Regions from separate parts of the Planococcus lenghuensis genome, predicted to be linked through region 1. Evidence: a T-box and tRNA genes for the amino acid it is inferred to sense, from the RefSeq annotation. Region 1 holds a T-box; the other holds one or more tRNA genes.
What was found. A T-box is a leader RNA that pairs with one kind of tRNA and senses whether it is charged. The one in region 1 lies ahead of ileS (isoleucine--tRNA ligase), so its partner is inferred to be a tRNA-Ile.
Positions count from the first base shown of each region.

Region 1 (3,379 bases):
TTGTGACGCTTGCTCATCCTGATGTTCTGGGTTCATTGATGGGACTTGGGCTTGGCCGTGGAAAGTTTGGAGACATCCGGGTTGATGGCGATGTGATCCAAGTAGCAATCGCAGATGAAATCAGCCAGTATGTCCGTACCAATTTCGTAACCGCAGGGAAAGTGAAAGTCAGCCTGGAAGCGGTGGAGGGTGAGGAACAGCTTCTGGTGCAGACGGAAGAGTGGCTGGAAGAAACGCTCACTGTGAGTTCAATGCGACTGGATACCGTCCTTGCATCCATATTCAACATATCCAGACAGAAAGCCTCTGCCCTGATAAACGGCGGCCGGGTAAAAGTCAATTGGACAGTCACGGAGCAGCCTTCCTTCGAACTACATGAAAGCGATCTGTTGTCGGTCAGAGGACTCGGCCGGGTGCGGGTCATCATGATTGAAGGGCGGACGAAAAAAGACAAGCTCCGGCTGGTGATCGGACGGCTTGAGCAGAAAAAATAAAGAGGCAGATTAGATATAGATAAATTACTGGATAGTTTCTTGCTTTTCCTTTAATGATCATCCGCTACTTTTTTCCTGTACCGTGAAAAATTTGGAGAATAAGCTGATAATTTGGCGGCTGAACTGTATAATAAGAACTAATGAAGATAAGAAGGAGAGGGACTTATTATGCCGTTGACGCCGCTTGATATACATAACAAGCAATTCACCCGTGGTTTTCGTGGGTATGTGGAAGAAGAAGTAAACGAATTTTTGCAGCAGGTCATGAAAGACTATGAAGCATTGATTCAGGAAAAACGGGAGCTGGAAGAGCGGCTGAAACAAACCGATGAACGCGTCGGCCATTTTACGACCATTGAAGGCACTCTCCAGAAATCTTTGATGGTGGCACAGGAAGCGGCAGAAGAAGTGCGGCGGAATTCTCAGAAAGAGGCAGAACTGATTGTGCGGGAAGCCGAAAAAAATGCAGACCGGATTCTCGGTGAGGCTTTGGCGAAGTCCCGGAAACTTGGAACGGAAATCGATGAACTGAAAAAACAGTCGATGATATTCCGCAGCAGATTTAAGATGCTGGTGAACGCACAGCTTGAAATGATCGAGTCCGATGATTGGGAACAGCTGATGGAATATACACCGGCTGTCCGGGAAGTTGCTGCTTCTGCAGAAGAACCGGGAGAACAGCAGGAAGAGACGTCGGCGAGCGAACAGCAGGCTTGACGGTTAACATCCGCACTCTTATAATTAACGACAGATGAATGATGAAGCAATGACGGAGACAGTATCCATAACAGCTCTGATAAAGCGAGCCAGGGACAGTGCAAGCCTGGTGACGGCGTTTTGGTGAATATCCCTCCTGAGCAGAACCGGTGAACGCACCAGCAGTAACCGGTTCCGTGTACGCCGCGATAAGGCGATTGAGTGGCAGTCTGTGTTCAGATCAAGACTGCAACAAGGGTGGTACCGCGAACTGAGCTCTTCGTCCCTTTTCAGGGATGAAGGGCTTTTTAATTTGTCTGAGGAGGAAAAAAGGTATGAATTATAAGGATACGTTATTAATGCCGAAAACGGATTTCCCGATGCGCGGCAATTTGGCGAACCGGGAGCCGGAAACGCAGGAAAAATGGGAAGAGATGGACATCTACCAGCTGGTACAGGAGCGGACAAAGGGCCGTCCGTTCTTTGTGCTGCATGATGGTCCGCCATACGCGAATGGCGACTTGCATATGGGGCATGCGCTGAACAAGGTGCTGAAAGACTTCATCACCCGTTCCCGTTCGATGATGGGCTTCCATGCGCCATATGTGCCTGGCTGGGATACACACGGACTGCCGATTGAGCAGGCCCTTACAAACAAGGGCGTTAACCGGAAAGAACTGTCGCTGGCTGAATTCCGTAAACTGTGTGAGGAGTATGCGTATGAGCAGCTCGATAACCAGCGTACGCAGTTCAAGCGGATCGGTGTCAGAGGCAATTGGGATAATCCATACGTGACACTGAAGCCTGAATATGAATCACGCCAAATCGAAGTGTTCGGTAAAATGGCCAATAAAGGCTATATCTATAAAGGACTGAAACCGGTGTACTGGTCACCGTCGAGTGAATCATCCCTTGCGGAAGCTGAAATCGAGTACAAGGACAAGAAATCTCCATCCATCTTTGTCAGTTTCGCTGTGACGGACGGCAAAGGCGTCCTTGATGAAGGAACCAATATTGTCATCTGGACAACGACTCCATGGACGATTCCCGCGAATCTCGGCATCGCCGTTCATCCGGAACTGGATTACACAGTCGTCAATGTCAGCGGCAAGAAGTTTGTCGTCGCACAGGATCTATTGGAAGAATCAGCTTCAGAAATGGGCTGGGAAAATTACGAAGCTGAAAAAACCGTAAAAGGGACAGCATTGGAGCATATCCTCACGCAGCATCCGCTCTATGACCGCACATCCCTGGTGATGCTCGGTGAGCACGTTACAACCGATTCCGGTACTGGCTGCGTGCACACAGCACCCGGACACGGGGAAGATGATTTCATCATCGGGAAACGTTACGGATTGGATGTATTGTGCCCGATCGATGAAAAAGGCGTATTTACACAAGAAGCGCCAGGTTTTGAAGGCGAGTTCTATGACAAGGCGAACAAAACCATCACAGAAGCACTTGATGAGGCGGGTGCACTGGAGAAACTCGGTTTCATCACTCACTCATATCCGCATGACTGGCGGACAAAAAAGCCGGTGATCTACCGGGCAACCGCCCAGTGGTTCGTGTCGATCGATGCCTTCCGTGATGATATCCTGACAGCGATCCGTAACACGTCCTTTACGCCTGCATGGGGTGAGACGCGTCTATTCAATATGCTGCGTGACCGTGGCGACTGGAATATCTCCCGTCAGCGGGTATGGGGTGTGCCAATCCCGGTATTTTACGCTGAAAATGGCGATGAAATCATCACGGAAGAGACAGTGGCTCATATTGCCGGACTGTTCCGGGAACACGGTTCAAACGTCTGGTTTGAGCGGGAAGCCAAAGATCTTTTACCGGAAGGGTTCACGCATCCGGCAAGTCCGAACGGCAAATTTACAAAAGAGCTGGATATCATGGATGTCTGGTTTGACTCAGGTTCCTCCCACCAGGGTGTACTGGAAGAACGGGACGATCTGCAGTACCCGGCTGACTTGTATCTGGAAGGTTCCGATCAATACCGCGGCTGGTTCAACTCGTCCTTGACAACAAGTGTCGCGATCAATGGAATCGCTCCGTATAAAGGCATTCTGAGCCACGGCTTCGTATTGGACGGCCACGGTCGCAAAATGAGTAAATCGCTTGGTAATATCACCGTGCCGGCAAAAGTCATCAACCAGCTCGGAGCAGACATCCTGCGTTTA
Region 1 is NZ_CP019640.1:2,386,713-2,390,091, reverse strand. It holds gene B0X71_RS12275 (YlmH family RNA-binding protein) at 1-494, shown strand, start outside; gene B0X71_RS12270 (DivIVA domain-containing protein) at 663-1,211, shown strand; T-box leader at 1,252-1,481, shown strand; gene ileS (isoleucine--tRNA ligase) at 1,526-3,379, shown strand, end outside.

Region 2 (3,379 bases), 1.2 Mb from region 1:
GTATATCCTTTGCCGGCATTAAAAAACGCAAATGGCGACATGCTCTGTACTTCTATAGTTTCTGTATAAAAACACCAGGAATCATACGTCCCGGCTATCACTTGTTCTGTTGATGAATACGGCTGTGAATTCATCCGTTTCCCTCCGTTTATCTGCAGCCTGTCATTGAAAATAACTGCAGCCAAGTTAATCTCTACCCTCTATCATACCCTTTTCCGGAAAAATGAGCACTCCATTTGCTGTACGAATCACTGATTTAGAGTACAATAAAGGATGGAAAATGAACTAAAGGAGCGAATACAGCATGACTCACACACTTCAAGCGGACAGTGGCTGGCGCGTCTGGTGGCAGCTTACCCGGCCCCATACGCTAACCGCAGCCTTTGCCCCGGTTTTTCTCGGGACAATGATCGCTTTGCAATATACGGCTATTCATTGGGGCCTGTTTCTTGCAATGCTGATTGCAAGTCTCTTAATTCAAGCGGCTACCAATATGTTCAATGAATACTATGATTTCGCCCGTGGTCTTGATAATGAAAAGTCAGTAGGCATTGGCGGAGCCATTGTCCGAAATGGTGTCAAACCAAGAACAGTTTTGGCGCTCGCCTTTACTCTTTACGGAATTGCAGGATTGCTGGGTGTTTATATCTGTACCGAGACGAGCTGGTGGCTCGTGGCAGTTGGACTTGTGGCAATGGCAGTCGGTTATTTTTATACAGGCGGCCCTTTCCCTATTGCGTATACGCCGCTCGGTGAATTATTTTCCGGTTTATTCATGGGCTTTCTGATTGTCATCATTGCATTTTTTATTCAGACAGGTACTGTTACCTCAGAAGCTGCACTACTGGCTGTACCAAGTACACTGCTCGTCGCAGCTATTATGCTGACCAACAATATCCGGGACATTAAGGGTGATGCCGCCAGTGGTCGGAAAACACTTGCAATACTGGTGGGAAGACCAACTGCGGTCAATGTCCTGCTCGCCTTCTTCGTTCTCGCATATGGTTGGATACTTGTGCTGGTTTTCGTGGGGGCTATAACTCCATGGACACTGCTCGTCTTCCTCAGCGTTCAGAAACCGATAGAAGTGGTTCTTCGTTATCGAATGTTCACAGAACCACTGCAAGTCATGCCAGCGATGAAAGCAACAGGGATTACTAACACTGTATTCGCTTTTCTTCTTGGCATTGGATTGCTGATCAGTCACGTGCTTTAATAGTAGTCCGGGAGCATAGAGCTTCCGGACTTTTTTATTCTCATTGGAAAGACAAACTGTATATCCCGTGTCAGATATATAAAAAGAATACAAAAAAACGCAGTTCCTGTTAATCAGGAACTGCGTTTTTTACTATGACCCCTACGGGATTCGAACCCGTGTTACCGCCGTGAAAGGGCGGTGTCTTAACCGCTTGACCAAGGGGCCGAGCTGGCGGAGAAGGAGGGATTTGAACCCTCGCGCCGGGATTACCGACCTACACCCTTAGCAGGGGCGCCTCTTCAGCCACTTGAGTACTTCCCCGTATGGCTCCGAAGGTAGGATTCGAACCTACGACCGATCGATTAACAGTCGATTGCTCTACCACTGAGCTACTTCGGAATGGTGGGCCTAAGTGGACTCGAACCACCGACCTCACGCTTATCAGGCGTGCGCTCTAACCAGCTGAGCTATAGGCCCTTGGAGCGGGTGAAGGGAATCGAACCCTCATCATCAGCTTGGAAGGCTGAGGTTTTACCACTAAACTACACCCGCAAGAATGGTGGCTCAGGACGGAATCGAACCGCCGACACAAGGATTTTCAGTCCTTTGCTCTACCGACTGAGCTACTGAGCCACACTATGTATGAAAAAATGGCGGTCCTGACGGGAATCGAACCCGCGATCTCCTGCGTGACAGGCAGGCATGTTAACCGCTACACCACAGGACCGTTTGGTTGCGGGGGCAGGATTTGAACCTGCGACCTTTGGGTTATGAGCCCAACGAGCTACCGAACTGCTCCACCCCGCGACATTAATATTAGGGATACTTTGTTTCCTCTACGCATTGTAGTGATAGGCATCTTCTTCGGCTGCGCATTCGTTGATGCTAATCGCTGTCTTCGTACAGCAATTTACTACATACCTATTTATGAAAGATTCTTTTCGGAGTGTCACTGACGTACTGTGAAACAAAAATCAGTCCACACATTTTTAAAAGATGGAGGAGGAAGAGGGATTCGAACCCCCGCGGGATTTGACTCCCCTGTCGGTTTTCAAGACCGATCCCTTCAGCCAGACTTGGGTATTCCTCCAGAATAATAGTTAAGTGGTGGACCTTGCAGGACTCGAACCTGCGACCGGACGGTTATGAGCCGTCTGCTCTAACCAACTGAGCTAAAGGTCCTAAAAAAAGTGGCGGCAGAGGGGATCGAACCCCCGACCTTACGGGTATGAACCGTACGCTCTAGCCAGCTGAGCTACGCCGCCAGGATCCTTATGATAGTTAAGTTGGTGGAGCCTAGCGGGATCGAACCGCTGACCTCCTGCGTGCAAGGCAGGCGCTCTCCCAGCTGAGCTAAGGCCCCATCATAACTGGTCGGGAAGACAGGATTCGAACCTGCGACCCCTTGGTCCCAAACCAAGTGCTCTACCAAGCTGAGCTACTTCCCGTACATACTGTTATGTACTTTATTAATAAAAATGGCGCGCCCGGCAGAAGTCGAATCCACAACCTTCTGATCCGTAGTCAGACGCTCTATCCAATTGAGCTACGGGCGCATATTGATCTTGTTCAAAAAAATGGAGCGGAAGACGGGGGTCGAACCCGCGACCTCCACCTTGGCAAGGTGGCGTTCTACCACTGAACTACTTCCGCTAGACATGGTGCGGATGAAGGGAGTCGAACCCCCACGTCCGGTAAAGGACACTAGAGCCTGATTCTAGCGCGTCTGCCAATTCCGCCACATCCGCATGTCTGTTATTATTAGCTTAATAATAATGGTGAGCCATGAAGGATTCGAACCTTCGACCCTCTGATTAAAAGTCAGATGCTCTACCAACTGAGCTAATGGCTCGAAGTGGTGCCGGAGAAAGGAATTGAACCCTCAACCTACTGATTACAAGTCAGTTGCTCTGCCAATTGAGCTACTCCGGCATGACATGGTGGAGGATGACGGGATCGAACCGCCGACCCTCTGCTTGTAAGGCAGATGCTCTCCCAGCTGAGCTAATCCTCCATGTGTATGCCCAGCGACGTCCTACTCTCACAGGGGGAAGCCCCCAACTACCATCGGCGCAAGAGAGCTTAACTGCCGTGTTCGGGATGGGAACGGGTGTGGCCTCTCTGCCATCATCACTGGACTATTTGGTTTTGTTTTGAAAGACAAGATTTATTATATCAACT
Region 2 is NZ_CP019640.1:1,223,090-1,226,468, reverse strand. It holds gene B0X71_RS06355 (isochorismate synthase) at 1-134, opposite strand, end outside; gene B0X71_RS06350 (1,4-dihydroxy-2-naphthoate polyprenyltransferase) at 305-1,216, shown strand; tRNA gene B0X71_RS06345 (tRNA-Glu) at 1,352-1,423, opposite strand; tRNA gene B0X71_RS06340 (tRNA-Ser) at 1,428-1,519, opposite strand; tRNA gene B0X71_RS06335 (tRNA-Asn) at 1,523-1,597, opposite strand; tRNA gene B0X71_RS06330 (tRNA-Ile) at 1,599-1,675, opposite strand; tRNA gene B0X71_RS06325 (tRNA-Gly) at 1,677-1,750, opposite strand; tRNA gene B0X71_RS06320 (tRNA-Phe) at 1,756-1,831, opposite strand; tRNA gene B0X71_RS06315 (tRNA-Asp) at 1,850-1,925, opposite strand; tRNA gene B0X71_RS06310 (tRNA-Met) at 1,929-2,005, opposite strand; tRNA gene B0X71_RS06305 (tRNA-Ser) at 2,196-2,288, opposite strand; tRNA gene B0X71_RS06300 (tRNA-Ile) at 2,304-2,380, opposite strand; tRNA gene B0X71_RS06295 (tRNA-Met) at 2,390-2,463, opposite strand; tRNA gene B0X71_RS06290 (tRNA-Ala) at 2,486-2,561, opposite strand; tRNA gene B0X71_RS06285 (tRNA-Pro) at 2,570-2,646, opposite strand; tRNA gene B0X71_RS06280 (tRNA-Arg) at 2,678-2,754, opposite strand; tRNA gene B0X71_RS06275 (tRNA-Gly) at 2,777-2,851, opposite strand; tRNA gene B0X71_RS06270 (tRNA-Leu) at 2,858-2,946, opposite strand; tRNA gene B0X71_RS06265 (tRNA-Lys) at 2,975-3,050, opposite strand; tRNA gene B0X71_RS06260 (tRNA-Thr) at 3,055-3,130, opposite strand; tRNA gene B0X71_RS06255 (tRNA-Val) at 3,137-3,212, opposite strand; rRNA gene rrf (5S ribosomal RNA) at 3,221-3,336, opposite strand.
Region 2: it has a tRNA-Ile gene. The T-box ahead of ileS (isoleucine--tRNA ligase) is inferred to sense a tRNA for this amino acid. The anticodon was not compared.